2 regions of the Miniimonas sp. S16 genome follow, and region 1 is predicted to be linked to the other one. Evidence: riboswitches for the same ligand, from Rfam matches in the RefSeq annotation. Region 1 holds a riboswitch; the other holds the start of a gene.

Region 1 (5,876 bases):
GCAGGTCGCGCGCGATGCAGAGGACGGGCGAGAAGGTCCAGTGCACGCCGGTCGGGGCGACCTCGACCGCCGTCGCGCGCGCGACCCGCTCGACCAGGTCGGTGTCCCACGTCGCAGCCATGCCGAGCTGCGTGGGGTAGATCGTCGCGCCGCGGAAGAAGGAGTGCCCGTGGATGCAGTCCTCGCCCACGAGCAGCGGGATCCGCAGCCGGGTGGTGGCGACGAGGTCGTGCGCCTTCGCGAGCGACTCGGGTGAGGCGTGCAGGATCGAGCCGACGTGGTGGTCCACGACGAGCCGACGTACGAGGTCGGGGTCGTCGTCCCCCTGGTAGCCCCCGGCGGGGAGCTGCATCATCTGGCCGACCTTCTCCGCCAGCGTCATCCGGCCCACGAGGTCGGCGACCCGGGCGGCCACGGGCAGCGCGGGGTCGAGGAAGGGGGCGCCTGCGAACGGGTGGGCGGCGGGGGTCGTCGTCGACGTCATGGGACCAGCCTGCCAGGCACCGCTCGTTAGGGTGAGCCGGTGACCGGACTCGAGCTCGACGTCGTCGACGATTCCGTCCGCGCGCTGTTCCACAGCGCCGCCACGCTGGAGGAGGTGGCCTCCGGCGGCACGTGGTTCGAGGGACCCGCGTGGCTCGGCACGACGCTGGTGTGGAGCGACGTCGTCGGCAACCGCCTGCACGCCTGGGACCGCGCGCGCGGCGCGCGCGTCTGGATCGACCCGTCCTTCCACCAGAACGGCCACACCGTGGACCGACAGGGCCGGCTGCTGGCCGCGAGCCACGGTGAGCGCGCCGTCGTGCGGCGCGAGCACGACGGCCGGTGGACGATCGTGGCGGACCTGATCGACGGCGCCCGGTTCCACTCCCCGAACGACCTCGTCGTCGCGAGCGACGGCGCCGTCTGGTTCACCGATCCCCGCTACGGGCTCGACAAGCCGACCGAGGGGTTCGGCGGATCACCCGAGATCGACGGCACGCACGTCTACCGCGTGGATCCGCGCGGGATGGTCGGCGGGGTCCGCAACGTCACGCGGCACTCCCCGCCGATGCCCGCGCCGAACGGACTCGCGTTCGCTCCCGACGAGTCCGTGCTCTACGTCGCGGACTCCGAGGCCAGCCACATCCTCGGGTTCGTGGTGCGCATGAGCCTCGACGGGCCGGAGCTCGGCCGGCGCTGGGTGGTGCACGAGACGATCCACGGCTGGCCCGACGGCATCCGGGTCGACCCGACGGGTCGGATCTGGAGCTCGTCCACCGCGGGGGTGGAGATCCTCGCGCCGCCCTCGGCGGTCGGTCGCCCCGCGCGCCACCTCGGCACGCTGCACACCCCGTTCACGACGGCGAACCTCGCCTTCTCCCCGGACCTCGCGACCCTGGCGCTCACCGCCACGTCGTCGGTGTTCCTCGTCCGGCTCGGGGACGTCTCGGTCTGAGGTCTCCCGTGCCGGTCGGCGCGTGTGGGGTGGACGTGGCGGTGGCGGTGTCCACCGGGGCCGCGTCGGGCGGGTGGTTGCCGCGTGTGGGGTGGACGTGGCGGTGGCCGTGTCCACGTGGGACGCGACACTAGCCTGACCCGATGACCGAGCTCGTGATCGACGGCGCGCGCATCGACTCGATCGCCGACCTCTACGACCAGCTCGACGACCTGCTCATGACCGGCGAGGACTGGCGGATGGGCGCCAGCCTCGACGCGCTGAACGACGTCCTCTACGGCGGCTTCGGGACGCTCGCTCGGCTCGAGGAGGCGCCGACCTTCGTGTGGCGCGACTTCGCCCACTCGCGCGAGGCGCTCGGCGTCGACGCCACGATCGCCTGGTGGCGCGAGAAGATCGCCCGTCCGGGCTTCGACGTCGCACGGGCGCAGGCCGCGATCCGCGAGCTCGAGGCCGGCGCCGGCCCGACGTACGCCGACCTCGTGCTCGAGGTCTTCGCCGATCACCCCCGGTACCGCCTCGAGCTCGCCTGACTCGCGCAACCACGGCACCAGCCTGCGTACCCTGGCTCGCATGCCCACACCGGAGTTCGTCCTCGAGCTGCGCCGTCACATCGGGACCGCTCCGCTCTGGCTGAGCGGCGTGACCGCCGTCGTGCTCCGCGAGCGGCGGAACTCCAGCGACGGGGGCGTGCTCGAGGTCCTGCTCGTGAGGCGCGCCGACAACGGTGCCTGGACGCCCGTGACCGGCATCATCGACCCCGGCGAGGAGCCCGCCGTCGCCGCCGCGCGCGAGGTGCTCGAGGAGTCCGGCGTCGTCGCGACGGCGACCCGGCTCGCCTCGGTCTCGGTGACCGAGGAGGTCGTCTACGACAACGGCGACCGGTCTCAGTATCTCGACCTCACCTTCCGGTTCACCTGGGCGTCCGGCGACCCGCACCCCGCCGACGGGGAGAACACCGAGGCGCGCTGGTTCGCCGTCGGGAACCTCCCGCCGATGTCCGAGCGCATGCGGGCGCGGCTGGACTCCGCGCTCGCCGAGCGCGGCGAGGCGACGTTCCGGGTCTGAGAGCCCGCGCCGTGAACGACGCTCGCCCCGGACTCCTCGCCCGGCGGGCGAGAGGTCCGGGGCGAGGGGTCCGACGGCGAAGATCGCCTCAGCCGGTGACGCCGGCCAGCTCGTTGGTCGCGTGCGAGAGCTCGGCGGACCGCCACACCGTCCCGCCGACGCAGGTCACGCCGTCGGCGCCGCGTCTCGCGCCGCGTCTCGCGATGCGGACCGCGATCCGGTCCGTGGACGGGGGCGAACGCCCGCGCTAGGCTCGCCCTCACCATCCAGAGCGGCCGAGAGACCTGGCTCGTCGACGCCGCAGCAACCCCCCAACGGAAGCCTCCCGCGGGAAGGGTGCTCACGCCAGGATCGATGGAGACACCATGCGGGCACACCACCCGTGGCGCAGCGGGAGGCGACGATGACCACGTCGGAGCTCTACCGCGCCCCACGACCCACGATCAGCTTCGAGCTCTACCCGCCGCGCACTCCGCGCGGCGAGGAGCAGGTCCACGAGACGGCGGCGCGCCTGGCGGCCGGCGAGGCGGACTACTTCTCGGTCACCTACGGCGCCTCGGGCACCACGTCCGAGCGCTCGCAGGCGCTCGTCGAGCACCTGCTGGCCGAGACCCGAGTCCCCGTGATCGCCCACCTGACCTGTGTCGGGCGCAGCCGGTCGCAGCTGCGCAACGTCGTCGGCGGCCTGCTCGACGCGGGCGTGCGCGACTTCCTGGCGCTGCGCGGCGACCCGCCCGAGGGCGGCGAGTGGTCGCCGGGGGGTGACGGCCTGGCGCGCGCGTGCGACCTCGTCGCGCTCATCCGCGAGGTGGAGGCGGAGCGCTTCGGCCTGCCGCCCGCGAGCCCGGTCGAGCGCCTCGTCGCTCGCCGCACCCGGCGCGACGGCGTGAGCATCGCCGTCGCCGCCTACCCGGGTTACACCGTGCCCGGCCTGCCGGGCGAGTTCCAGGTGCGCGACGACGAGCTCACCGCCCTGCGCGCCAAGCAGGACGCGGGGGCGGACTTCGCAATCACCCAGGTATTCTTCGACGTCGAGGCGTACGTCGCGCTGCAGCGCGCCGCGCGCGCGGCCGGGATCGTCCTGCCGCTCGTGCCGGGCGTGCTCCCGCTCACCGACCCCGACCGGATCCGCAGGCTGTGCGCGCTCAACCGGATCCCCGAGCCCGCCGAGCTGCTCGCCGAGCTCGAGGCGGCCGGCGGCCCGGAGGAGGCGTACGCGCTCGGCGTGCGGCGCACCGCCGACCTCGTCCGCGGCGTGCTCGCCGCGGGCGCCCCCGGTCTGCACCTCTACACGTTCAACCAGCACGCCGCGGTGACGCGGCTGCTCGACGAGGTCCTGGCTCCGGCCTGACCCGCCTCCCTCAGTCACTCGACCTCACCCGACCAACGGCGAGCACGAAGCCTCTCCTCGCCACCGCCCGTTCCAGGAGAGCATCCATGACCACTCAGCCCACCCCGTTCCCCGCCGCCACGATCCTCGGCTACCCGCGCATCGGCCCCCGCCGCGAGCTCAAGCGTGCGCTCGAGGACCACTGGGCCGGCCGCACCGACAAGGCCGCGTTCGAGGCGAGCGCCGCTCAGGTGCGTCGCGCAGCCGTGACGCGCCTGCGCGACCTCGGCCTCACCGCGCCGGCCGCCGTCCCGCTGGACTTCGCCCACTACGACCAGGTGCTCGACGTCGTGCTCGCACTCGGTGCGCTGCCGGCGCGGCTCGCCTCCGACCCCGAGGTCGCTCCGCTCCTGACCGAGGGGGACGGCGCGACGGTGCAGCCGCTGCCGCTCGCCGTCGAGTGGGCGCTCGCTCGCGGCACGACGGCGCAGGGTCCGCTCGAGATGACCAAGTGGTTCGACTCCAACTACCACTACCTCGTCCCCGAGATCGGCCCGGACACCTCGCTCGCCTACCGTGGCTCGCGCCGCGCCGACCACGTCCGCGAGGCGGCGGCGCTCGGCGTCGCCGGCCGTCCGGTGCTCGTGGGTCCCGTCACGTTCCTCCTGCTCGCCAAGGCCGCGGCCGACGCCCCGGCGGGCTTCGACCCGCTCGACCGGCTCGACGTCGTCGTCGCCGGCTACGCCGCGCTCCTCGCGGACCTGCGCGCGGCGGGCGCGGAGTGGGTGCAGCTCGACGAGCCCGCCCTGGTGAGCGACTCCTGGGCGCGCACGACGGCGGAGCTCGCCTCCGCCGTCGGGCACGCGTACGCAGCGCTCGCCGCCGCGCAGGAGCGACCGGCGATCTTTGTCGCCGCGCCCTACGGCACGCTGCCCGGTGAGGCGCTCGCCGCGCTCGCGACCGCGGGCGTCGAGGCCGTGGGCGTCGACCTGGTCAAGGGTGAGGTGCCCGACGGCGAGGCGCCCGACCTCGGCGCGCTCACGCTGGTCGCGGGCGTGGTCGACGGACACAACGTGTGGCGCACCGACCTCGACGCGGCGGCCGCGCGGGTCGCCGCGCTGGCTGCGCTGGGCGCGGGCGCGACGACGGTCTCGACGTCGACGTCGCTCCTGCACGTCCCGCACACGGTGGCCGACGAGGCCGGCGCCCCGCTGCTGCCCGAGCGCGTGGCCGGCTGGCTGGCGTTCGCGGACGAGAAGGTGGCCGAGGTGCTCGCGATCGCGGCCGGCGCCGACGGCGCACCCGACGCGTTCGCCGCGGCCCGGGCCGCCCTGGCCGACCGTGCCGGCGCGCCCGGCGTGGTCCGGCCCGAGGTGCGGGCGCGGGCTGCCGCGCTCACGCCGTCGTCCTTCACGCGGGAGCCGTACGCGGTGCGCCGCGCTGCGCAGGAGGCGGTGCTCGACCTGCCGGCGCTGCCGACCACGACGATCGGCTCCTTCCCGCAGACCGCTGAGCTGCGCCGGGCGCGGGCCGCGCTGCGCCGCGGCGAGCTCACCGAACAGGGCTACGAGGACGCGATGCGCGCCGAGGTCGCCAGCGTGATCGCGCTGCAGACCGAGCTCGGGCTGGACGTGCTCGTGCACGGGGAGCCGGAGCGCAACGACATGGTGCAGTACTTCGCGGAGCAGCTCGACGGCTTCGCGGTGACGCAGCAGGGCTGGGTGCAGTCCTACGGCTCGCGCTGCACGCGTCCCTCGATCCTGTGGGGCGACGTCGCGCGACCGGCTCCGATCACGGTGCCCTGGGCGACCTACGCGGCGTCGCTCACGTCGGCGCCGGTCAAGGGCATGCTCACCGGGCCCGTGACGATCCTCGCGTGGTCCTTCGTGCGCGACGACCAGCCGCTCGGCGACACCGCGACGCAGGTCGGCCTCGCGCTGCGCGACGAGGTCGCCGACCTCGAGGCCGCCGGCATCGGCGTGATCCAGGTGGACGAGCCGGCGCTGCGCGAGCTGCTGCCGCTGCGCCGCGCCGATCAGG
Region 2 (5,876 bases), 190 kb from region 1:
CGGTGACGTCCGGGCCGATCATGTGGGCGCCGAGGATCTCGTTGCGCTCGGCGTCGGCCACGATCTTGACGAACCCGACGCCCTCGCCGAGGCCCTGCGCCTTGCCGTTCGCGCTGAACGGGAACGTCGCGACCTTGATCTCGTGCCCGGCGTCCTTGGCCTGCTGCTCGGTGAGGCCCATCGAGCCGATCTGCGGGTGGCAGTAGGTGGCGCGCGGGATGAAGCGGTAGTCGATCGACATCGTCTCGGCGCCCGCGAGGGTCTCGGCGGCCACGATGCCCTGCGCCTCCGCGACGTGCGCGAGCATCATCTTCGCGGTGACGTCGCCGATCGCGTAGACGTTCGGGACGTTGGTGCGCATGTAGTCGTCGATCTCGATGGCGCCACGCTCGGTGAGCTTCACGCCGATGTTCTCCAGGCCGAAGCCCTCGGTGCGCGGCGCGAAGCCGATCGCCGACAGCAGCCGGTCCGCCTCGAGCACCTTCTGCTCACCGCCCGCGGAGACGGTGACCTTGACGCCCGACCCGGTGTCCTCGACCGACTCGACCTTGGTGCCCGTCAGCACCTTCACGCCGAGCTTCTTGTAGTGCTTGGCAAGCTCCTTGGACACGTCGGCGTCCTCGGTCGGGACCATCCGGTCCAGGAACTCCACGATCGTCACGTCGACGCCGAAGTTGGTCATGACGTAGGCGAACTCCACGCCGATCGCGCCCGAGCCGGCGATGATGATCGAGCCCGGCAGGTCGGCGTCGAGGATCTGCTCCTCGTAGGTGACGACGTTCTTGCTCACCTGCACGCCCGGGAGCATCCGCGTGACGGACCCGGTGGCGAGGATCAGGGTGTCGAACGTGACGTTCTCGGTCTCACCCGAGTTCAGGGCCACGTCCATCGACGTGGGGGACGTCAGCGTGCCCCAGCCGTCGATCTCGGTGATCTTGTTCTTCTTCATGAGGAAGTGGACGCCCTTGACGATGCCGGCGGACACCTGACGGCTGCGCGCGTGCGTCGGGCCGTACGCCATCGTCGCCTCGCCCTCGATGCCGTACTTGGCCTTCTCGTGGGTGAGCGTGTGCGCCAGCTCGGCGTTCTTCAGCAGCGCCTTGGAGGGGATGCACCCGACGTTGAGGCACACACCGCCCCAGTACTTCTTCTCGACGACGGCGACGGACTTGCCGAGCTGCGCTGCACGGATGGCGGCGACGTAGCCACCGGGGCCCGCACCGAGGACAACGACATCAAAGTGGGAAGCCATGGCCCTCAGCCTAGTTCCGCGGTACCCGCGATTCGACGCCGTGCGGCGTCGCCTCGGTCACGTCTCCCGCGGCGCACGACGGCGAGCCTCGCCTCCGAGCACCAGTCGCCACGGCTACACGTGCTGCGGCGCGGCTCACGTGGACATGGCCACCGCCATGTCCACACCTGACGCGGCTACGCCTGTTGCGGCGCGGCTCTCGTGGACGTGGCCTCCGCGGTGTCCACGCCTGACGCGGCTACGCGTGCTGCGGGGCGGCTGAGTCCTGACGTGGCGCCCCGACCGCCCCACCACCGCCGAACCGCGGCGACGAAGCGGGCGGCGTGGCTCGCCGTCGGGCACTACGATCGTCCGTGACCATCCAGAGCAGCCGAGAGACCTGGCTCGACGACGCTGCAGCAACCCCCCGCGACCTCACGCGGGAGAGGGTGCTCATGCCAGGACCGATGGAGGGGTGAGAGTGATGTACGAGGCCGACCTGACGCCTGCCGAGGCGTGGGAGCTGCTGGAGAACCACGAGGACGCCGTCCTGGTGGACGTGCGCACGCCGCAGGAGTGGGCGGAGGTCGGGATTCCCGACCTCGGGCCGCTGCACCGGCGCGTCGTGCTCGACCCGCTGCTCACGGCGGCGGGTCCTAACCCGGACTTCCTCACGGCGCTCGCCGACGCCGGGCTCAGCCCCGGCGACTCGCGGCCCGTGCTGTTCGTCTGCAAGGCGGGCGGGCGCAGCGTGGCCGCGGCGCGCCTCGCGACGCAGGCGGGGCTCGGCCCGGCGTACAACGTCGTCGAGGGGTACGAGGGCGCGACGGCGAGCGAGGCCGGGTGGGCCGGCACCGGTCTGCCCGTGGCCCGGTGGGACGGGGAGCAGGCGTGACCGACCCGCAGCCCCGCAGCGCCCTGCCCGACGGCCTGCGCCCCGCGACCCTCGCGGTGCGCGGCGGCCAGGAGCGCACCGGGTTCAAGGAGACCTCCGAGCCGCTGTTCCTCACGCAGGGCTACGTCTACCCGCGCGCGGCCGACGCCGAGGCGACCTTCCTGGCCGAGCTCGACCGGTTCTCCTACACGCGCTACGCCAACCCCACCACGTCCGCGTTCGAGGAGCGTCTGCGCCTCATCGAGGGTGCCGAGGCGTGCTTCGCGACGGCGTCCGGGATGGCCGCGGTGTTCGCCTCGATGGCGAGCCTCGTGCGCCAGGGATCGCGCATCGTGGCCGGCCGGGCGATGTTCGGCTCCACGCTCCTCGTGCTCGACGAGTTGTTCACCTCCTGGGGCATCGAGACGGTCTACGTCGACGCGCACGTCAACGAGCAGTGGGCGCAGGCGCTCGCGACGCCGGCCGACGTCGTGTTCTTCGAGACGCCGTCGAACCCGATGCAGGACATCGTCGACATCGCCGAGGTGTCCCGGCTCGCGCACGCCGCGGGCGCGACGGTCATCGTGGACAACGTGTTCGCGACGCCGGCCCTGCAGCGCCCGCTCGCGTTCGGCGCGGACGTCGTCGTGTACTCCGCGACCAAGCACATCGACGGCCAGGGGCGCGTGATGGGGGGCGCGGTGCTCGGCTCGCGCGAGTACGTGACCGGGCCGCTGCAGACGTTCCTGCGCAACACCGGCCCGACGATCAGCCCGTTCAACTCGTGGGTGCTGCTCAAGGGCCTGGAGACGATGGACCTGCGCGTCCAGCGTCAGTCCGAGAGCGCGCTCGCCGTGGCGCGGTGGCTCGAGAACCAGCCCGGCGTGGTGGGCGTGCGCTACCCGTACCTCCCCTCGCACCCGCAGCACGCGCTCGCCACCACCCAGCAGACGGCGGGCGGGACGGTCGTCGCGTTCACGCTCGACGGCCCGACCGACCCCGAGGGCGGCAAGGTGCGCTCGTTCGCGTTCCTCGATGCGCTGCGGCTCATCGACATCTCGAACAACCTCGGCGACGCCAAGTCGCTCGTGACGCACCCCGCAACGACGACGCACATGAAGACGGGCTACGCCGGTCGGCAGCGCACCGGCATCGCCGAGACGACGATCCGGCTGTCCGTCGGCCTGGAGGATCCCGCGGACCTGCTCGACGACCTCGCGCGCGGGCTCGCGGCTCCGTTCTGACGCGGGCCGGTCAGACGCGGGCCGGTCAGACGCGGGTGCTGGTGAGACAGGCCCCCACTAGACAGGCCCGCGGGGGTCCCCGTCGGCGTACCGTGCTGCGGGGGTCGGGACGGCCGACCCCGACCAGAGTCGAGGAGCAGGCCAATGTTCGTCTCCACCATGAACGACGTCCCGGGCGCGCAGGTCGTGCGCGTCCTCGGTGAGGTCTCCGGCATCACCGTGCGCGCGCGGCACATCGGCGCGCAGCTCGGCGCCGGCTTCAAGGCGATCGGCGGCGGCGAGCTCAAGGGGCTCACGCAGCAGCTCCAGGAGACCCGCGACGAGGCCTACGGCCGGATGTGCGAGAACGCGCAGGCGCTGGGCGCGAACGCGGTGCTCGCGATGCGCTACGACAGCAACGACATCGGCGGGTCCTACCAGGAGGTCGTCGCCTACGGGACGGCCGTCATCCTGCAGTAGGCGGTACCTGCGCGAGTACGGCCCCGCCCGCTTCGGGCCGTACTCGCGCAGGAGCTGGGAGGGGAGGGCGCGGCACGCCGTCGAGCCCGACGGCGTCGCTCGCCCCCCGCAGGTCCGCGGCGGTGACGCAGCGCTCGGCCGCGCACACCGCGGCCACCGTAGCGGTCTTCGGCGGCCAGGGTTGCGCGGTGTCCACAGGGTGCGCCACGCGCGCTCCGTGTGCGAGACGCCGGGCGCCGTACGAGGCACGACACCAGGTACGTCACGCGGCGGTGCGCCACGGGGCGGCGCGCCGCACGCGCAGCCAGGCACGCCGTCGCAGGCCGCACGAGTTGCGACCCCTGCGACCCGGCCGTCACGCCGCGGGCCGCGGCGTCAGTCGCCGAGGTCACCGCGCAGCACCTCGACGCGCTCACCCGCCGCGCCGGTCCGGCCGTCGCGCCCCGCGTCCGGGTTGCGCGGGTCCCAGCCCGGCACGTGCACGAAGCGGGAGATCACGGTGCCGATGACGAGCAGGATCACGGGGTAGACGGACAGGTAGAAGCGGAACGCCAGGTCCGGGTTGGGGCCTGGCGTCGCGCCGGACCGGTAGCCGAAGAACAGCGTGAGCGAGGCGAGCGCGGCGGCCACCACGAGTCCGTTGAGCCGGCCGAGCACCCCGAACGCCGACAGGAAGATGCCCTCGCGGTGCACGCCGTGCCGGGTGGCGTCGTCGTCGAGGACGCGGGCCATGATGAGGTCGTTCGTCGCGAGGACGCCGGAGTACCCGACGGCGACGCACAGGCCCGCGATCACCGCGCCGAGCAGGTCCTGCACGAAGAACAGCGGCGCGAACGCGACCGCCGCGATCGGCAGGGCGCGCTTCCACGTGCGCTCCGCGCCCCAGCGCCGCACGAGCCGCGCCCACACCGCGAGCATCCCGATCGCCCCGACCACGACGACGACCTGCAGGATCGTCGCGTCCAGCCCGCCGCCGCCGAGGGAGTAGCGCACGTAGAGCTGCAGGCCGTTGAGCACGAGCGCCATGGCCGAGCCGTAGCAGGCGTTGACCACGCCGATGGTCCAGAAGTAGCGGTTGGTGAGGATCTGCCGGATCGAGGCGAGGAACGGCGGACGCTCCTCGTGGGAGGCCTGCGGGTCCTCGTGCACGCCGAACGTCATGTAGAGGATCACGGCGACGCCGAGCACCGCGAAGATCACGGCCAGCCGGGTGTAGCCCACCGTGGGGTCGGCGCAGCCGGCGGCGTCCACGGGGCAGCCGAGCACGTTCTGCGCGAGCACCGGCGTCAGCCCGAGCGCGAGGATCATCGCGAGGAGCTGGCAGCCCTGGCGGATCGCGTTGGCGGACGCGCGCACGCGTTCGGCCGGGAAGAGCTCCGGCAGCAGCGCGCCGTAGTTGGCGTTGATGAGGGAGTCGGCCATCTCGGCCAGCACGGCGAAGATCGCGAACCAGACCACCAGCGCCGTCGCGGAGGAGGCCACGCCGCCGGGCACGGCGAACAGCGCGATGCTGGCGAGCAGCAGGACCGCCGACCCCACGACGAGGTACGGCTTGCGTCGGCCCCACCGGGTCCGCGTGCGGTCGGAGAGGTAGCCGAACACGGGGTTGTCGATCGCGTCGATGATCCCGTACACGGCGTAGACGCCGGCGAAGACCGCGGCGTCCATCCCGAGCAGGTCGACGTAGAAGAACAGCATCGACCCCTTGATGAGGTTGATCGGGATCGAGGTGCCGAACATCCCGACGCCGTAGCGCGCGGGGCTGGTGCGCGGCCTCGCGGGCGCCGTGCCCGTGGGCCTCGCCCCGGTCGGTGTCGTCTCTGCCGGTGTCGTCTCGGTCGTGACCGCCTCCCCGTCCGGGGCCTCGGGATGCGTCACACCGAACCGCCCGAAACCAGCCGCGTCGGCAGGAGGACGTGCTCGGGCGGCAGCGACGGGTCGGTCAGGCGGGCGAGCAGCATCGAGGTGGCGCGGGCCGACAGGTCGAGCACGGGGTTGGACATCGTGGTGAGCCGCGGGTGCATGAGCTCCGCGGTGCCGAGGTCGTCGAACCCGACGAGCGCGACGT

Evidence for each region. A riboswitch is a leader RNA that binds a small molecule or an ion and turns the genes downstream of it on or off. The one in region 1 is predicted to bind S-adenosylmethionine.
Region 2: it holds a riboswitch for S-adenosylmethionine, as region 1 does, so the genes downstream of both, AC3AQ1_RS07065 (rhodanese-like domain-containing protein) here and AC3AQ1_RS07865 (methylenetetrahydrofolate reductase) in region 1, are expected to answer to the same signal.

The regions. Positions count from the first base shown of each region.
Region 1 is NZ_CM173242.1:1,816,604-1,822,479, reverse strand. Features, by position in the region: gene AC3AQ1_RS07885 (glycoside hydrolase family 3 N-terminal domain-containing protein) at 1-484, opposite strand, end outside; gene AC3AQ1_RS07880 (SMP-30/gluconolactonase/LRE family protein) at 524-1,438, shown strand; gene AC3AQ1_RS07875 (barstar family protein) at 1,582-1,971, shown strand; gene AC3AQ1_RS07870 (NUDIX hydrolase) at 2,012-2,506, shown strand; SAM riboswitch class I at 2,766-2,867, shown strand; gene AC3AQ1_RS07865 (methylenetetrahydrofolate reductase) at 2,910-3,857, shown strand; gene metE (5-methyltetrahydropteroyltriglutamate--homocysteine S-methyltransferase) at 3,944-5,876, shown strand, end outside.
Region 2 is NZ_CM173242.1:1,625,383-1,631,258, reverse strand. Features, by position in the region: gene lpdA (dihydrolipoyl dehydrogenase) at 1-1,252, opposite strand, end outside; SAM riboswitch class I at 1,607-1,705, shown strand; gene AC3AQ1_RS07065 (rhodanese-like domain-containing protein) at 1,716-2,126, shown strand; gene AC3AQ1_RS07060 (O-succinylhomoserine sulfhydrylase) at 2,123-3,349, shown strand; gene AC3AQ1_RS07055 (YbjQ family protein) at 3,494-3,808, shown strand; gene AC3AQ1_RS07050 (MFS transporter) at 4,184-5,548, opposite strand; gene AC3AQ1_RS07045 (LacI family DNA-binding transcriptional regulator) at 5,683-5,876, opposite strand, start outside.